Regions from separate parts of the Sinorhizobium sp. CB7 genome, predicted to be linked through region 1. Evidence: predicted binding sites of a transcription regulator. Region 1 holds the regulator's gene; the other holds the start of a gene.
What was found. Region 1 encodes PhoB, which activates phosphate uptake and scavenging genes when phosphate is short. Its sites were predicted from a motif close to TGTCATNNANCTGTCAT; they were not measured.
Positions count from the first base shown of each region.

Region 2: the regulator PhoB is predicted to act here: its motif matches at 3,707-3,723, upstream of AAE029_RS00660 (DUF47 domain-containing protein).

Region 1 is NZ_JAULLL010000007.1:283,073-292,498, reverse strand. Features, by position in the region: gene argF (ornithine carbamoyltransferase) at 71-988, opposite strand; gene AAE029_RS15690 (aspartate aminotransferase family protein) at 1,040-2,239, opposite strand; gene AAE029_RS15685 (GcrA family cell cycle regulator) at 2,663-3,193, shown strand; gene phoB (phosphate regulon transcriptional regulator PhoB) at 3,323-4,006, opposite strand; gene phoU (phosphate signaling complex protein PhoU) at 4,039-4,752, opposite strand; gene pstB (phosphate ABC transporter ATP-binding protein PstB) at 4,794-5,609, opposite strand; gene pstA (phosphate ABC transporter permease PstA) at 5,624-6,952, opposite strand; gene pstC (phosphate ABC transporter permease subunit PstC) at 6,949-8,430, opposite strand; gene AAE029_RS15655 (substrate-binding domain-containing protein) at 8,625-9,426, opposite strand, start outside.
Region 2 is NZ_JAULLL010000001.1:118,938-128,363, forward strand. Features, by position in the region: gene ugpA (sn-glycerol-3-phosphate ABC transporter permease UgpA) at 1-78, shown strand, start outside; gene ugpE (sn-glycerol-3-phosphate ABC transporter permease UgpE) at 88-936, shown strand; gene AAE029_RS00650 (sn-glycerol-3-phosphate import ATP-binding protein UgpC) at 936-1,982, shown strand; gene AAE029_RS00655 (anion permease) at 2,044-3,048, opposite strand; gene AAE029_RS00660 (DUF47 domain-containing protein) at 3,048-3,689, opposite strand; gene AAE029_RS00665 (hypothetical protein) at 4,036-4,293, shown strand; gene AAE029_RS00670 (hypothetical protein) at 4,345-4,533, opposite strand; gene AAE029_RS00675 (PAS domain-containing protein) at 4,899-5,309, shown strand; gene AAE029_RS00680 (DUF3365 domain-containing protein) at 5,439-6,170, shown strand; gene AAE029_RS00685 (response regulator) at 6,167-8,881, shown strand; gene AAE029_RS00690 (response regulator) at 8,894-9,259, shown strand; gene AAE029_RS00695 (adenylate/guanylate cyclase domain-containing protein) at 9,264-9,426, shown strand, end outside.

The DNA of each region.
Region 1 (9,426 bases):
GAAACGTTCAAACGATTTCCCTGCTCCGCTCGCCTGTCCGCAGCCGACCGGCCACGGCAGCCAATATGGTTCAGATCACGCCCAGGCACCATGCGAGAATCGACTTCTGCGCATGCAGGCGGTTTTCCGCCTCATCGAAGACCACGGATTGCGGACCGTCGATCACCTCGTTCGTCACTTCCTCGCCACGGTGAGCGGGCAGGCAATGCATGAACAATGCGTCCTTGCCGGCCTGTGCCATCAAAGCCGAGTTGACCTGATAGGGCTGGAAGACATTGTGACCGCGCGCCCGATGTTCCTGATTCATCGAGACCCAGGTATCGGTGACCACACAATCGGCGCCGGCGACCGCCCGGTCGGCATCATGACAAAGCATGACTTCGGCGCCTTCGTTGCGGGCCCAGTTCAGATAGTGATCCTTGGGCTCGGAACCAAGAGGGACCGCCATATTCATGCGATAGCCGAAACGGGCGGCCCCTTCGACCAGCGAATGCAGGACATTGTTACCGTCGCCCGTCCAGGCAATCGTCCTGCCCTTGATGGAGCCCCGATGCTCTTCGAAGGTCATGATGTCGGCCATGATCTGGCAGGGATGGGTATCGTCCGTCAGGGCATTGATGACCGGAACGGTCGCATGCTCGGCAAGCTCCAGCAGGCGCGAATGCTCGGTCGTCCGGATCATGATGGCGTCGACATAGCGCGACAGAACCTTCGCCGTATCGCCGATCGTTTCAGCGCGGCCGAGTTGCATCTCCGTGCCGGACAGGAACAGCGTCTCGCCGCCGAGCTGGCGCATGCCAACATCGAAGGAGACGCGGGTACGCGTCGAAGGCTTCTCGAAAATCATCGCCAGCATCTTGCCGGCGAGCGGCCGGTCGCCAGTGCCCGCCTTGTAGGCCTGCTTTCGCTCGACCGCATCGTCGATGATGCTGCGCAGGTCGGCGGCGGCCACTGCAGAGAGGTCGAGAAAGTGTTTCGGTGAAGCCATTGTTCCTTACCTGTCATGTCCCGGCGGCGAACCGCCGGCCGGCATTGATATTCACGCGGTCTTCTTAGTCTTGGCCGCGCGCACCCGTTCGGCGGCACGCTCGATGCGGGAAAGCCCCTCCCGTGCCTCGTCCGCCGTCGTCGTGAGCGGCGGCAGCAGGCGCAGAACGTTGTCACCTGCCGGAACTGCCAGCAAGTGCTCGGCGCGTATGGCCTGCAACAGATCGGCCGAAGGGACTGCCGCCTTGATGCCGAGCATCAGTCCTTCGCCCCGAACATCCTCGATCACGTCCGGATAGCGATCCTTGAGCGATGCCAGTGCCTGACGGAAGACAAGGGCCACGTCGCGAACGTGTTCCAGGAATCCGTCCGACAGAATGACGTCCAGCACCGCATTGCCAACCGCCATTGCAAGCGGATTGCCGCCATAGGTGGAGCCATGAGTGCCCGCCTTCATGCCGGACGCTGCCTCTGCCGTCGCCAGACAGGCACCGAGCGGAAAACCGCCGCCGATACCTTTGGCGACTGCCATGATGTCAGGTGTAACGCCGGACCATTCATAGGCGAAGAGCTTGCCGGTACGGCCGACGCCGGTCTGTACTTCATCCAGGACCAGAAGAAGCCCACGCTCGTCGCAAAGAGTGCGAAGTGCGCGCATGAACTCCATCGTTGCCGGACGAATGCCGCCTTCGCCCTGAACAGGCTCTATCAGGATAGCGGCCGTTGCATCAGTGATGGCGGCACGCACCGCGTCGATATCACCGAAGGGTACCTGATCGAAACCAGGAGCCTTGGGTCCGAAGCCTTCCAGATACTTTTCCTGTCCGCCGGCCGCGATGGTCGCGAGCGTGCGTCCGTGGAAGGCTCCTTCGAACGTGATGATGTGGAACCTTTCAGGATGGCCCCTGGAATATTGGTACCGGCGTGCAGTCTTGATCGCGCATTCCAGGGCTTCCGCGCCGGAATTCGTGAAAAAGACCTTGTCCGCGAAGGTCGCCGCGGTCAGGCGTGCGGCGAGCTTTTCCTGGCCCGGGACCTCATAGAGGTTGGAGAGGTGCCAGACCTTGTCGGCCTGCGCCTTGAGGGCTTCAACAAGATGCGGATGCCCGTGTCCAAGAGAAGTGACTGCGACACCGCCCCCAAAATCGAGATAGCGCTCGCCGTTCTCGGTGATCAGCCACACTCCCTCCCCTCGCTCGAACCGCAACGGAGCACGAGAATAGGTATCATAGAGCGGCGCGGCTTGAGCCATGGCGCATATCTCCTCGATCAGAGCTATATGGAGCGACCGGATTCACTATTCGACGCAGATCCGGAAAATCAAAATGCCGCCTTTCGGCGGCGTTGGCACTATTCCCTTTTCGCACTGCGATGTCAACAAAACAGAGAGCTGCGCAGTTGCGGTACGGAGCCGTCTCACTTCATCACGTGTTCAACAACTTATATTGCAGAAATGACACGTCAGGACAGCAAGTTGGGGAAAACTCCGAAATCGATTCATCGAGATTCTGGCGACTCTTGTCACGGAGTCAGCCTCACACTAGGTTAAAGTTCAATTACTAGACTGCATGCGGCGGAACTAGTCACCAAAATTTCAGGCGTTTTTTGCTTCGGAGGCGTCCGGGGCAAGGGTGAGGGATTCTGCCATCACCAACGCGACAGGCGGAGACAGGGCATGAACTGGACAGACGAGCGGGTGGAAAAACTCAAGAAACTGTGGTCGGAGGGACTAAGCGCCAGCCAGATCGCGGCGCAACTCGGCGGCGTAAGCCGAAACGCCGTCATTGGCAAGGTGCATCGCCTGAGCCTGCCTGGCCGCGCCAAAGCGGGTGGCACCACATCGGCGACCCGGGCACCGAAGCGCAATACATCCGCTCCCCGCGCGCCGAACTACGCCTCTCGCCTCACCACGCGAACGATCACCAGAGCCGCCGGCGCGACGCTCCTCAAGGAAGAGATCGAGTTCGATGCCGTCGAGGAAATCGAATTCCGGCCGGCCGCCAACGTGGTCGTGCCGATCTCGCGCCGCCTTGGACTCACGGAGCTCACCGAACGCACCTGCAAATGGCCGGTCGGCGATCCGCTGAAGGAAGATTTTCACTTCTGCGGCTGCGAATCCCCCGATTCCTCGCCCTATTGCGGCTATCACCAGCGCCTGGCCTATCAGCCTATCGCTGAGCGCCGCCGGACGCCGCGGATCAACTAGTCGACTAAGCCTTGCACCAGCGCATGATCCCGAGGTTATGCGCGGTTTGCACTCCTGCTTTGTCCCACAAAAAAGCCAAAACGGGCCGCTAGGGCCCGTTTTCAGCATCTGGAGTAGGTTTTAGTCGGCTCAGGCTTCCATCGAATAGCCGGCGCCGCGAACGGTGCGGATTACATCCTGCATGTTCGAAAAATTGAGTGCCTTGCGCAAGCGGCCGACATGCACGTCCACGGTGCGTTCATCAACATAGATATCATGCCCCCAGACGCCGTCGAGAAGCTGCGAGCGGGAGAAGACGCGGCCGGGGGACGACATCAGGAATTCGAGAAGGCGGAACTCGGTGGGACCGAGGCGCACCTCCCGGCTCTTGCGATGTACGCGATGGGTTTCACGGTCAAGTTCGATATCGCCGCATTTGAGCACACTGGACAGCACCTCCGGCCGGGCCCGGCGAAGCATCGCCTTCACCCGCGCCATCAGCTCCGGCGTGGAAAACGGCTTGACGACGTAGTCGTCCGCGCCGGTGGAAAGGCCGCGCACCCGTTCGCTTTCCTCGCCGCGGGCCGTCAGCATGATGATCGGCAGACGTTCCGTCTCGGGCCGCATGCGCAGGCGGCGGCACAGTTCGATGCCGGATACGCCGGGAAGCATCCAATCGAGGATGAGGAGGTCGGGAATGCGCTCCTGAAGGCGAATTTCCGCCTCATCGCCCCTGAGGATGGTGTCGACCTCGAAGCCTTCGGCCTCGAGGTTATATCGCAACAGCACACTCAGGGCTTCTTCGTCTTCTACGACAGCAACTTTCGGGATCATATGGTCGCGTCTCCTTCACAGGCCCGGAACGATTATTCCGTAACCGCACCGACGGTGTTCGCGGTGTCGTCCTTGGGACGCTCGCCCTCCGGCTGCGCGCCGGTCGCCATGTAGTAGATCGTCTCGGCGATATTGGTCGCATGGTCGCCGATGCGCTCAATGTTCTTGGCGCAGAACAGGAGATGCGTGCACGAGGTGATGTTGCGCGGATCCTCCATCATATAAGTGAGGAGCTCGCGAAACAGGGACGTGTACATCGCATCGATTTCCTCGTCGCGCTCGCGGATCGACTTGGCCTTGTCGGCGGAACGCGTCGTATAGACATCGAGCACTTCCTTGAGCTGCCCGAGCGCCAGCTCGGAGAGGTGCTCCAGGCCACGGGCAAGCCGGCGCGGAACGCCGGTGCCCTGAACCGCGATGACGCGCTTTGCCGTGTTCTTGCCGAGATCTCCGACACGCTCCAGATCGGCGGCGATACGGATCGAACCCATGATCTCGCGAAGGTCGGTCGCCACTGGCTGACGACGGGCGATCGTTACGATCGCCTTATCACCGATTTCGCGCTCCGCGTGATCGAGTATGACATCGTCGGAGATGACCTTCTGGGCGAGCGCCGCATCGCCATGGACCAGCGCACGCACCGAATCGCTGACCATCTGTTCTGCCAATCCCCCCATTTCCGAGATGCGGCGGGAAAGGAACTTCAGATCGTCATCGTAGGCAGAAAGTATGTGAGTCGATACCATTATGGTGTCCTCGAATTTGAACGATTTTGGCGCTTCGCGGGTTAGCCGAAGCGGCCCATGATGTAGTCCTGGGTGCGCGAGTCGTCAGGATTGGTGAACATCTTGTCGGTGTCGTTCTCCTCGACCAGATTGCCAAGATGGAACATCGCCGTACGCTGGGAGACACGTGCCGCCTGTTGCATCGAGTGAGTCACGATGACAATGGTGAAGTTCTCCCGCAGTTCGTGGATGAGCTCTTCCACCTTGGCGGTTGCGATCGGATCGAGAGCCGAGCAAGGCTCGTCCATCAGAATCACTTCCGGGCTGACCGCAACCGCGCGCGCGATGCAGAGGCGCTGCTGCTGACCGCCGGAAAGACCGGTACCCGCTTCGTGGAGGCGATCTTTCACCTCGTTCCAAAGGCCGGCCCTTTGCAGGCTCGTTTCAACGACCTGGTCCATGTCGGCCTTCGACTTGGTCAGGCCATGGATGCGCGGACCGTAGGAAACGTTCTCATAGATCGACTTCGGGAACGGGTTCGGCTTCTGGAAAACCATGCCGACACGCGCACGAAGCTCGACCACGTCGATCGCCGGATCATAGATATCCTCGCTGTCCAGCGTGATCTTGCCGGTGACCCGGCAATTTTCGATCGTATCGTTCATCCGGTTCAGCGTGCGCAGGAAGGTCGACTTCCCGCAACCGGACGGGCCGATCAGAGCCGTTACCGTATTTTCGCGAATGTTGAGGTTGACGTCGAAAAGTGCGCGCTTTTCGCCATAGTAAACCGATACGTCTTGGCCGATCATCTTGTAGGGAGTGGCACTCATCTTCTGATCCAGGGTTTTTTCCACTGCAGCTTCTGACAACATGTTCATATGATCTACTCCTTTTACCAGCGACGCTCGAAGCGACGCCGCAAGAGAATGGCTCCGATATTCATGGCAATGAGGAACAGGAGCAAGACGATGATCGCCCCCGAAGTCCGCTCAACGAAGGCGCGCTCCGCCTCGTTCGCCCACATGTAGATCTGCACCGGAAGCGCGGTGGAAGGCTCAAGCGGTGTCGCCGGATAGTTGGCGACGAAGGCGACCATGCCGATCAGCAGAAGCGGCGCCGTCTCACCAAGGGCGTGGGCGAGGCCGATAATCGTGCCGGTCAGAATGCCGGGCATTGCGAGCGGCAGGACATGATGGAACACCATCTGCATCTTGGAGGCGCCGAGCCCGAGCGCCGCGCTGCGGATCGATGGCGGCACCGCGCGCAAGGCGGCACGGGTCGCGATGATGATCGTCGGCAGCGTCATGAGGGTCAGCACGAGGCCGCCGACAAGAGCGGCCGAACGCGGCAGACCAGCGAAGTTGATGAACACCGCGAGACCGAGAAGGCCGTAAACGATCGAGGGTACGGCCGCGAGGTTGTTGATATTGACCTCGATCAGATCGGTCAGCTTGTTCTTCGGCGCGAATTCCTCGAGATAGATCGAGGCGGCAACGCCGATCGGCAGGGAGAGGACAAGCACGATCAACATCAGGTAGAACGAGCCGATCAGGGCGACACCCAGGCCTGCGGCCTCGGGGCGGCTGGAATTGCCTGCGGTGAACAGACCGGTGTTGAACTGCTTGTGGAGCGCACCGCTCTCTTTGAGCTGGTTCATCCAGCCGACCTGCTTGTCGGAAACCTTACGGTCCTTCTCGGGAACAGTCAGGTCGATCTGCCCCTTGTTGGCCGAGTCGATATTGGCATCGGCCAGAAGCGTCACATTGACCGTCCTGCCGATAAGCGAAGGATCGGCGACGACCATGTTGCGCAGCTGGATCGGCGCACCCTTCGAAATCATGTTCGAGGCTTCGCGCACCTCGGCACGGTTCGAAGGATCGATCCCCAGCGCCTTGACAATCGCGTCGCGGATCACCGTCGGATAATTGGCGGCAACCAGGACCGACGGATCGGTTGCGCGCTTGTTGCCGGGGTCGATGGTCTTTTCGGTGAATTCCACCGGCAGGGTGATCGCCGTCTGCTGGAAAGCGGTGTAGCCGTTGCGGACAACCGTGGAAACCAGCACGACGAGGAAGAAAAGGCCAAAGCAGATGGCGGCGATGCCGTAGGCACGGAACCGGCGTTCGGCAGCGTAACGGCGCTTGATGCCGATATCCCTGCGGTTGGCGGCAGTGGCCTGTGCGGCGGCGCGGCCGGTCACGGGAGAAACTAGATTCGTCATTCGTACTGCTCCCGATATTTGCGCACGATATAGAGCGCGTAGATATTGAGGCATAGCGTGATGCAGAAGAGCGTGATGCCAAGAGCAAAGGCGACCAGCGTCTGCGGTGAGGTGAATTCCAGGTCGCCTGTCAATTGATTGACGATTTTCACCGTGACCGTGGTCATCGGCTCGAACGGGTTCAATTGTATGCGGGCGGCAACACCGGCGGCAAGAACCACGATCATGGTTTCACCGATGGCGCGCGAGGCGGTCATCAACAGGGCGCCGACGACACCCGGCAGAGCTGCCGGCAAGATGACGCGTTTGATGGTTTCGGAGCGGGTCGCCCCGAGACCGAGCGATCCGTCACGCAGCGAGCGCGGAACGGCCGTGATGATGTCGTCCGAAAGCGACGAAACGTATGGGATCAGCATGATACCCATGACGATGCCCGCGGTTATGACGCTTTGGGCCTGGATGAAGTTGACATAGTTGCCCGTCAGCAATCCGTTTATGTCCGCGGAGATGTCCCGAAGAAAGGGACCGACCGTGACCAGGGCGAAGAAGCCGTAGACGATTGTCGGAATGCCGGCGAGGACTTCCAGAAGCGGTTTTGAAATCGAGCGAACCCTGGGTGACGCATACTCGGCCATGTAGATTGCGGCGAAAAGGCCGACGGGGACCGCCACCAGCATGGCGACGAAGCCGATATAGAGAGTACCGGCAAGAAGCGGGATAAGACCGAATTGACCGGAAGATGTCGAGCCGGCGCCGGCGAAGCGCGGATCCCAGACGGTGCCAAAGAAAAATTCGTTGGCCGGCACCATGCTGAAGAAGCGTCCTGCTTCAGAGAGCATCGAGAGGACGATGCCTATCGTGGTCAGGATGGCGATGGAGGAAGCGACAAGCAGGCCCCATAGCATGACGCGCTCCACCTGATTACGGGCACGGAAGCGCGGCGCGATCGAGCGCAGCGCATAAGCCGCACCGGCAATCGCGATCACGAGGACGACCACCGTCATCATCCAGCGGCTGAACGATGTCTTCGCAATCAAATCCCTGGCGCCTTCGACCATGTAAGGTGCGGGCGCGCCTGCGAGCGGAACGCCCTTTTCCGCCAGTTTCGCCTGCAGGTCGATCGACCCGTTGGAGACGCCGGCGGTTTCCTCCGCGGTAAGCAGCGGCAGCCCGCGTGCGATCGCAGTGACCATGCCGAAGCTCAGGTTCTGTGTTGCAACCGGCTGAGACTTGACTTCGGCGGGAAAGGAACCGCGGATGGAGGATTCAATGATCGCCGGGCTGATGGCCAGCCAAGCGCAAAAAACGATCAAAGCGGGCAAAACAGCCCAAATTGCAGCATAGGCACCATAGTAGCCGGGCCTGGAATGCAGGGCCGAGGACTTACCCCCTGCCAATGTGACGGCACGCGCTCGGCTCATCACATAGGCGACGGTGCCAATTATTAACAGGCACAATAATATCAATGATGTACTCATTTTTGCTTCCCCCAGGCAAGCAGCCCTGGAAAACCGAAGCGGCCAACAACCGCATCAAACGATTTTCCGAAAATGACCCCATCCATGAATATCCGAATGCGGACGCTACCGGCTTCGAGGCTGGAGCGAGGCCTCCGAAATCCGGGCAATGGAATTGCCGGCGCAGCTTTGGCCGCGCCGGCAATCATCGTCAATTACATGGTTTTGCCGCCTTCGACAGCCTTGCGGATCGCGTCGCGCTCTGCGTCCGGAGCAGCGACGAGACCGTATTCGGCGAGCGGGCCGTCGGGACCGATCATCTGGTCCGAAACGAAGAAGTTGACATATTCCTTCAGGCCCGGAATGACGCCGAGATGCGCCTTCTTGACGTAGAAGAAGAGCGGACGGGATACCGGATAGGTGCCGTTGGAGATCGTTTCGGTGCTCGGTACGATGCCCTTGACGGTTGCTACCTTCAGCTTGTCGGCGTTGTTCTCATAGAAGGAGAGACCGAAGACGCCGATACCGGTCTTGTTGGCAGCGATGCGCGCCAGGGTTTCCGGATAGTCGCCGTCGATGTCGACAGCCTTGCCATCCTTGCGGACTGCAACGCAAGCCTTCGCCTGAGCGGCCTTGTCAGCGACTTCCTTCGCGATCACTTCGGTCGCGCCAGAGTCCTTGCAGCCGGCAGCGAGAACGTTCTGTTCGAATACTTCGCGCGTGCCGTGCTTTTCGCCCGGGATATAGGCAGCGATTTCGAAGTCAGGCAGAGCCGGATTGACTTCCGACCACTTCTTATACGGATTAGCAACAAGCTTGCCATCGACAACAACCTGGGCAGCCAGAGCCTTATAGATGTCAGCCGGAACGAAAGCGATGTCCGGATTGCCCTTGTCGGTTGCGAAGACGATGCCGTCATAACCGATCTTGACTTCCTGGATCTCCGTTACGCCGGCCGCCTTGCAAGCTTCCGCCTCGCTCTTGTTGATCGGACGCGAAGCGTTGGCAACGTCAATC
Region 2 (9,426 bases), on a different contig from region 1:
GTGATCCTGATGATCATCGTCATCGCGCTGACCGCATTCCAGTTTCGCTTCGTCGAGAAGCGCGTGCATTATGCGTGAGGCCGAGAGATGATCGAAAATCGCCCGATTGCCACTCTCCTCGGCCACCTGATGCTGGTCATCGGCATCATCATCGTCGCTTTCCCGATCTATTATACCTTCACCGCCTCGACGATGACTTCGGCCGAGATCATCCGCCCGCCCATTTCGCTGCTGCCCGGCGGGCATTTCGCCGAGAACTACGAACAGGCCATCGCAGGTGGCGTCGAGCGCGTGGTCGGCGTCAGTCTGGAGCGGCTCCTGCTCAACACCTTCATCGTGGCGACGGCGATCGCCGTCGGCAAGATCGCGATTTCCTTCCTTTCCGCCTTTGCGATCGTCTTCTTTCGCTTTCCCTTCCGGATGGTCTTCTTCTGGATGATCTTCATAACGTTGATGCTGCCGGTCGAGGTACGGATCCTTCCGACCTACAAGGTCATCGTCGATCTCGGCATGATCGATACCTATGCCGGATTGACCCTGCCGCTGATGGCATCGGCGACGGCGACCTTTCTCTTCCGCCAATTTTTTATGACCATCCCTGGCGAGCTGGTGGAGGCAGCCCGAATCGACAATGCGGGTCCCTTCCGCTTCATGCGCGACATCCTGCTGCCGCTGTCGAGAACGAATATCGCCGCTCTTTTCGTGATCCTCTTCATCTATGGCTGGACACAATACCTTTGGCCGCTGCTCGTCACCAATGACGCGAAGATGAACACGATCATCATCGGGCTCAGAAAAATGATGGATTTCGCAGATGCTGCAACGCCATGGAACTTTGTGATGGTCACCGCAATCCTCGCGATCATCCCGCCAATCATCGTCGTGGTCCTGATGCAGCGCTGGTTTGTCAAGGGACTTGTGGAGACCGAGAAGTAATGGCCAGGATTAGCCTCAAGGATGTGCGCAAGACCTATGCCGGCAACATCGAAGCCATCAAGGGCGTGTCTCTGGATATAGCTGACGGTGAGCTGGTGGTGCTCGTCGGTCCCTCTGGATGCGGAAAGTCCACGCTTCTGCGCATGATCGCGGGGCTTGAAGGCATCACTGGCGGTGAGATCGTGATCGGTGCGCGCGTCGTCAACAAGCTGGAACCCTCCGAACGCGATATCGCCATGGTTTTCCAGAACTACGCGCTTTATCCCCATATGACGGTTCGCCAGAATCTCGCCTACGGGCTGAAGAACCGCAACACGCCCAAGGACGAAATCGAACGGCGGATCAAAAAGGCGGCCAAGTCACTGGAGATCGAGCCATATCTCGAGCGCAAGCCGCGCCAGCTTTCGGGAGGCCAACGTCAACGTGTCGCAATGGGTCGCGCCATTGTTCGTGAACCGGCAGCCTTCCTCTTTGACGAGCCTCTGTCGAACCTCGACGCCAAACTGCGCGTACAGATGCGTGTGGAGATCAAGCGGTTGCAGCGCGCGCTCGCGACGACAAGCGTCTATGTAACCCACGACCAGATGGAAGCGATGACGCTTGCCGATCGTCTTGTCGTCCTGAACGGTGGCAGGGTCGAGCAAGTCGGTACGCCAATCGAGCTTTACGAAAAGCCTGCAAGCACTTTCGTCGCAACCTTCATCGGCTCTCCATCGATGAATCTTCTGGAAATCGCCGGCAACTTCATTATGCCTGCGGCAGTTTCGATACCGCCAACCACTGCAACGATCGGGATTCGACCGGAGAACCTTCGCCTCGCTGTTCCTGGGCGGCAGGCCGATTTCACCGCCGAAGTTCGCGTGGGTGCGGTCGAACTCGTTGGCGCCGAAAGCTATGTGCACAGCGCACTGCCAAATAAACGGGACATTGTCTTCCGCGTTCCCGGCCGCTCACCGATCTCGATCGATGAACGCCTTTCGATAGCGGCAGATCTTCAGGATTTGCACTTTTTTGACGAGGAGGGGCATCGGATTTCAATCGCTTAGAGCCGGATGATTTAGGTCGAATTGCCCTGAAATCTCAATCCGTCCCATCCACAGCTGCTCTTCACGAGACCATCGCGGTCAGCCAATAAGAGAACGCAGAAATAGCAGCCGCTGCAGGCAAGGTTATCACCCAGGCAACCACGATATTTCCTGCCACTCCCCATCGTACTGCCGAGACGCGTCTTGCCGCCCCGACCCCGATGATAGCGCCGGTAATCGTATGGGTCGTCGAAACGGGGATACCGAGCCAGGTTGCGCCGAACAAGGTGAGCGCACCGCCGGTTTCGGCGCAGAAGCCTTGCATCGGGTTCAGGCGCGTGATTTTTGAGCCCATTGTATGAACAATGCGCCAGCCGCCGAAGAGCGTTCCGAGTGCCATTGCAGCCTGACAGGAGAGAACCACCCAAAGGGGTACGTGGAACTCGCCACCGAGATAACCTTGCGAATAAAGAAGCACCGCGATGATGCCCATCGTCTTCTGGGCATCGTTGCCGCCGTGGCCCAGTGAATAGAGCGAGGCCGAAAGGAACTGCATTCCTCGGAAGGTACGGTCCACGGCAAACGGAGTCTGGCGGACGAACATCCAGGACACGATCAAAATAAGCAGCAGTGCGAGCAGAAAACCGATCAGCGGCGACATTACGATCGCGCCCGCAGTCTTCAGCAACCCGCTCCAGACAATTGCACTGAGCCCTGTCTTCGCAACGCCGGCTCCAACGAGACCTCCGACCAGCGCATGAGATGAACTGGAGGGAATGCCGAATATCCAGGTGACGATGTTCCAGATGATCGCCCCTATCAATGCCGCAAATATAACCTGTGGCGTGACGATCATCGGATCAATGATGCCGGTGCCCAGCGTCTCGGCCACATGCAGACCGAAAAAAAGGAATGCAATGAAATTGAAGAAGGCGGCCCAGATTACCGCATAGTGCGGCCGCAGCACACGCGTTGAGACGATGGTTGCTATCGAATTGGCCGCATCATGCAGGCCATTGAGAAAATCGAAGAACAGCGCGACGACGATGAGGCCGGCAAGCAAAGGGAGGGCGAGGGCAGTGTCCATCAGACATTCTCAATGACGATGCCGCTGATTTCATTGGCGACGTCCTCGAACCGATCGACGACCTTTTCCAGCTCACCGTATATTTCGCTACCGATCATGTAGGCCATCGGATCGCTTTGCCCGTGGCGGCGAAACAGATCCTTCAATCCCTGATCGTGCAACTCGTCCGAATGGCCCTCCACGCGCGTCACTTCTTCAGCAATTGCGGCAAGGCGCGCGGCATTTGCATTCATGCGGTGAAGAAGGGGGATTGCCTCGGCGATGAGACGGGCGGCCTGCACCACCGTCTTGCCCATCTCCTGCATACCCGGGTCGAAACTGTTCTGCTCGAACAAGCGGATCGTCTTGACTGCTTTGTGCATCATGTCGATCGCATCATCCATGGACTGGATCAGATCCTTGATGTCGCCGCGATCAAAGGGCGTGATGAAGCTGCGCCTGATGGCCTGCATGACCTCCCGGGTAATATCGTCTGCTTCATTCTCAAGCCGGACGATCGTTTCGCATTGATACTGGATGTCCTTTCCGGCCAGCAGATTGTCCAATGCTTCCGCAGCACCGACGGTGACACGGGAATGCTGCTCAAATAGATCGAAGAAGCGATCCTCACGTGGCAATAGCTTACGAAACCAGCTTAACATCAGCACTCCACCGACTCTGTCATCAAAGTGTCATAAAGGAGCGGTTGCGAACTGAAAAGTGTACGCTTCGTCATGCGGCCAGCTCAGCCGTCTTATCCTCAAAGCGGAGGCGGCGGTTCCCACCCAAAACACTGCGGCCGCGGCAAGAGGAGGGAATTTGTCGGTCGTAAGGCCTTTAAGGGCAGGGCCCGCGGGCGCGTTGCCCGATTTTCCCGCTTCTGGGCCGCAGATTCATTCGCGGTCGGCTGACATGATTGCCTTACGGGCCTGGCCCCAGTCTTGACCGGCGGGAGCAGGGAACCTTGGCGGCCGCCCCGTGTTAGCTCTCCAGCAAGGAGGAACTAACATGGGCACAAACAGACCTAAAGATGGTGCTGGAACGGCCGATCAGTCTCCACGTTCATATCCCCGAAAAGACGCTGAAGGCCAGTTTGCAAAGTCGCAGGCCGATCGAAAAAGTTCAGGCGTGCATAGCGCAAAGCCGACCGTGGTAACTGGTTCGGAAGATGCGACCGTTCATCGTACTCCGCCTGGCAAAAAGAAAGAGAAAGACTGGGATCTGAACTACGACCCGGCTGAGATGAACGAAGGTAAGTCGCGTTGAGGCGGGTTCCCTACGCTGTCATAGCGCGCCCATAACCCGCAGGCGGTCTTATTATTGGGACCCGGGGAGTTGCCCGGGACTTCCTGGGCCGGCAGGGAGCCGATCTTCGGTGTTCTGCCGGTCGGGCGGTACGCTCGGAGCGGTATCCGTGTTTGTCTGGATCCAGTACCCGATCGCCAGAGCGATGAGCAGAACGACAACGGCACCGATGATGGGACCAATCGCTTGTTTTTTCGCCATCGGATTGCCTTTCCTTATCCGGGGGACAGAACAAGGCAAATCACGTTAGGTTCCTTTCTATGCCCGTACTAGAGCGGGATTCCGAAAACTGTGCGCGGTTTTCGGGGCGACATCCAGCTCTAACCTTTAATTGAGAGGCGGATTCAGATTTCAAGGCGACTCGACCTGAAATCATCCGGCTCTAGCGCCGCCTCGTTGTGGAAGTCTACTTGCGCCGAGCGTCTCACCCACTCGGCATGCATCCTGTTGCATCCCTGTCTGACGCTCGAAGCCACTGATAAGCAAATATCGCCCACAAGCGCGGGACCCTTGAAGTCAGTCATTTAGACAATAAGTCATTTCTAATATACAAAAAGGGGGGCCACATGCTGACTGGAGACCGTTCCACATTCTTGGTGGAGATTTTCGAGGCTCCGACGCCCGATGCCGGTATCTACACCTGGGACATCGTAAAGAACCTCTTATTTGCCGATGCCGCGCTCGCTGATCTGTTCGGGCTCGATCCGGAAGAGACCGTGCAAGGTCTTCCGCTCGAAACATACCTGGATCGTGTCCACCCTGGCGACCGGCCAACCCTCGCGAAAATCATCAGTCAAACGATTATCGCTGAGACGCCGCAGCAGACCGTATATCGCGTGCAAGGTCGTGATGGATCATATCGATCGGTGGCCGCATTCGGTCGCGCATTCCGCGATAAAACTGGGACGCCTATTCTCTATTCCGGCATTGTCGTTCCGGCCGATGAGGTAATAGACGGCGGAACATTGTCTCATTAGCCTCGATCAATTCAGTCGAGCGCGACGGCTTTTTACTTGCGTGTCGGGGAACCGGGCGATCAAAACGGCTTTTGCATTTTAGATCTGGCTGATATAGTGAATTTTTGTTGCGATCACATGGGGCGTATCATGTATCGCGTTGTGGCATGCTGTGTCATCTTGACAGCTCTCGCAAGCCTCGTTGCTGCAGACGAGGATGACGTTGCGACGGGAGAGCGGCTGGCCGCGTTTCTGCGGGCGGGTCGCTCCGTCATCTCTAGCCACCAAAAACTGATCAACGATGCATCGATCGGCAAGAAGAACCTTACCGGCCAGCGGGTGGTCGATGAGGCGCTCGTCCTCTATCGAGAAAGCAAGGCCGTGCCGCCCTCGACCGCCGGGCTTAGCGAACTGGACAAGCAGCTGTTCGATGCGCAGGTTGAGGCGATGCGCGAGATCGTCGACGAACAGCAGGAGGTAATCGACGCGAAGGGCGTCGGCTTCAAGGGGCTCATTCCGGCGACCTTTGGCCGGCTGGTCAACGAACGTTTCGAGGAGAAAGTCGGCAATTTGGCGCGGATGAAGGTCACGGCTCCCGAGGAGCTCGTGCGTAACCGCAAGGCGCGGCCCGACGAATGGGAGCAGCACGTCATCGACAGCAAGTTCCTGGCCGCCGGCTGGCCGAAAGGCCAGCCATTCGTCGAGGAGGTCGACGTGGAAGGACGCAAGTCATTCCGAATGCTCATTCCCGAATATTATTCCGCATCCTGCCTGACATGCCATGGCCAGCCCAAGGGCGAGGTCGATATTACCGGCTATCCGAAAGAGGGGGCGGCCGAGGGCGATCTGGCAGGCGCGATCAGCATCACGCTGTTCAAATGACCGCCCTTGACGCCATCAGGGCAATGTTCGGCCGCCTCGCGGATCGGAAGATCCCGCTTCGGCTTATCTGCCTTTCGGCCGCGCTGCTCGGAGCGCTGCTGATAAGCGTTGCCTTCATGGCGCACGACTTGCTCGACAATCAGCAGCGGGTCGAGGAAGCAAACGCCCGTTTCCACATGTTCGACGAGGCCGCCAGGGCACATCGGCATTTCAGCGAGGTGCGCTACTGGCTCACCGATCTCTCCGTCAGCCTACTGACGCTTTCCGAGCGGCGGGCAAACGCGGCTCGGGTCGCTCTGGAAGAGGATTTGAGCCGCATCAAGGTTTTTGCGCCCGATGCTGCAGAGACTATCCAGCAGGGTTCGGCTGCGTATTACGAGAAGGCCATGCAGGCCGTCGATGCCTATACGGCGGACAACAGAGTGATAGGAAACACGCTGTTGGCAGCAGCACGGGCCCATAGCGACGAGATCGACAGTGTGCTGACGGCGCTCGAGGAGCGCCTCAAGAGCGAGGCGGACCGGGCCCGCGATGCAGCGGCCGTTACGGCGCGGAATACCTACACCCGTGCCCTGACCGCGGTGGGATTCATCACGATTGCCGGTGCCGTCATGACCTGGCTCATACTCCGCTCGATCCTGGTGCCGCTCGGCCGCCTCGATCGGGCGATGGTACAGCTGACGGAAGGGCAGGAGAACGTCGAACTGCCACCGGACGGCCGCGACGAATTCGGACGGTTGTCGACCACTCTGCGGCTGCTGCGCGACAGCCAGGCCGAACGTCGCCTTCTCGAAGCAGCAGCGGAGCAGCAACGCAACACGATCATCACAGCGATCGAGACCATTCCAGACGGCTTTGCCTTCTTCGATGCGGAGGATCGCCTGGTCATGGTCAACCAGCGCTATCTGGAAATATTCCCTGAGATCGCCGATCTCATGACGCCGGGCAGGACCTTCGAGGAGATCATGCGGGCGCAGGCCGAGCGGGGGACTGCAGAGATCGACGATGCCCGCGTGGAGGATTGGGTGCGCGAAGCATTGCGGCGCCAGCACGATCCTCGTGGCATGGTCGAGCGGCAATTCGCCAACGGCACATGGCTGCGCATTGCCAAGCGCAAAACCCCGGAAGGCGGTACCGTCGCTGTCTATACTGACATTACCGATTTCAAGCATCGTCAGGCCGAACTGGAGCAGGCGCGCCGTGGCGCGGAAGTTGCGAGCGAAGAGAAGAGCCGTTTCCTCGCCTCCATGAGCCATGAGCTTCGCACACCGCTGAATGCGATCATAGGCTATAGCGAGATGCTGATTGAAGATGCCAATGATCTCGGCCAGGCTGGTTTCGTCGCCGATCTCCAGAAAATCATAGGGTCCGGACGCCACCTGCTGGCGCTGATCAATGACGTGCTCGACCTATCCAAGATCGAGGCGGGCAAGATGGAGCTCTATGTCGAGCGCCTCAGCCTGCGCCAGCTTCTCGTCGAGGTCGAAAGCACCGTCGCGCCACTGATCGCAAAGCGCGGCAACCGCCTGACGGTCGCGGCTGAAGTCGAGCCCGACGAGATTGAGACCGACAAGACCAAGCTGCGGCAGAACCTGTTCAACCTTCTGTCCAATGCCGCCAAGTTCACCGATAACGGCGAAATCCGGCTTAGCGTCGAGCGCCTTGCGGACGAGAGCGGCGACTGGTTGGAGTTTTCGGTCACCGACAACGGCATCGGGATGACCGCCGAGCAGCAGGCCAAGCTGTTCCAGGCCTTCGTGCAGGTCGACTCCTCCACGACCCGCAATTATGGAGGCACCGGCCTGGGGCTGACGATCACCCAACACTTCGTCAGGATGATGGGCGGGAGCATCGAAGTGGAGAGTGAGGCCGGAAAGGGATCAACCTTCCGCTTCAGGATTCCTGCGACCAGCGGCGCCCAAGCCGTACGGGAGGCTCCACCACCGATCGAGGCACCGCAGAGCCCGCACAGCCACGGCACAATCCTGGTCATCGACGACGAAGCGCGGGCGCGCAAATTCGTCTCGGATGCGGTCCGCGGTGCCGGTTTCGACGTGGTCGAGGCCGAAGGCGGCGAAGAGGGAATGGCGATCGTGCGACGATCGCGTCCGGATGCGATCGTCCTCGACGTGATCATGCCAGGACAGGACGGATGGTCGGTCCTGCGGGAGATCAAGTCGGACAGATCGCTCTGCGATATCCCGGTGATTTTGGCGACCGTCGTCGCCGACCGCGAAATGGGGCTGGCATTCGGAGCGGCGGACCATCTGATCAAGCCGATCGATCCGCAGCAACTCGTGGACACACTGAACGCCGTTGCCGGCGACGGGCGTCATGATGTGCTGGTGGTCGACGATGACCCAGCGACGCGGGAGCTCTTTCGCCGTGTGCTCGCCCGCGAGGGCTGGCGTGTTCGCGAAGCGAGCGACGGCAGGCGCGGCCTGGAGCAGCTCGAGGCGAGCCGTCCGACTATCATGATCCTCGATCTGATGATGCCGGACATGGATGGTTTTGCGCTGCTGGAAGCATTGCAGGCACGGGAGGACCTTACCGATCTTCCCATCGTCGTTGTCACCTCCAAGGATCTGAGCCGTGATGAGCTGGATTGGCTCGGCCTGCGCGCGAGCGAGATCGTCAGAAAAGGAGGCAAGGGCCGGGCCGATCTGATTGCCGCCCTGAAACGGCATGTACGGCTGAGCGAAGATGCCTGAGGAACCGAACGCATGGTCAAGATCCTTCTGGTTGAAGACAACGAGATGAACCGCGATATGCTTTCCCGCCGTCTCGAAAAGCGTGGATATGAAGTGGTAATCGCGACCGATGGTCTTGCCGGCGTGGAAGCGGCTGCGAAGACGAAGCCCGATATCGTGCTGATGGACATGAGCCTGCCGGTGATCGACGGCTGGGAAGCGACACGGCGGATCAAGGCGGATCCGGCGACCTCGGCCATACCGATCATCGCACTGACGGCCCATGCGATGGCCGGCGACCGACAAAGGGCCATGGAGGTCGGTTGCGACGACTACGACACCAAGCCGATCGAACTGGCCGCACTGCTCGATAAAATCATCCGCCTGACCGGAGGATGACGTCTTGGCCCAGTCCCGTGACATCAGACGTCGTGCCTATATCGCCCGGATCGTGCAGAAGATCATCGATCCGGCCCAGGCGATCCTGGGGTATCAGGAGCTCATCGTCGAGGAGATCCGCGAGACGGGGGTCGTCGAAGCTCTTCCCGATCTGGAGAAGGTGCTCG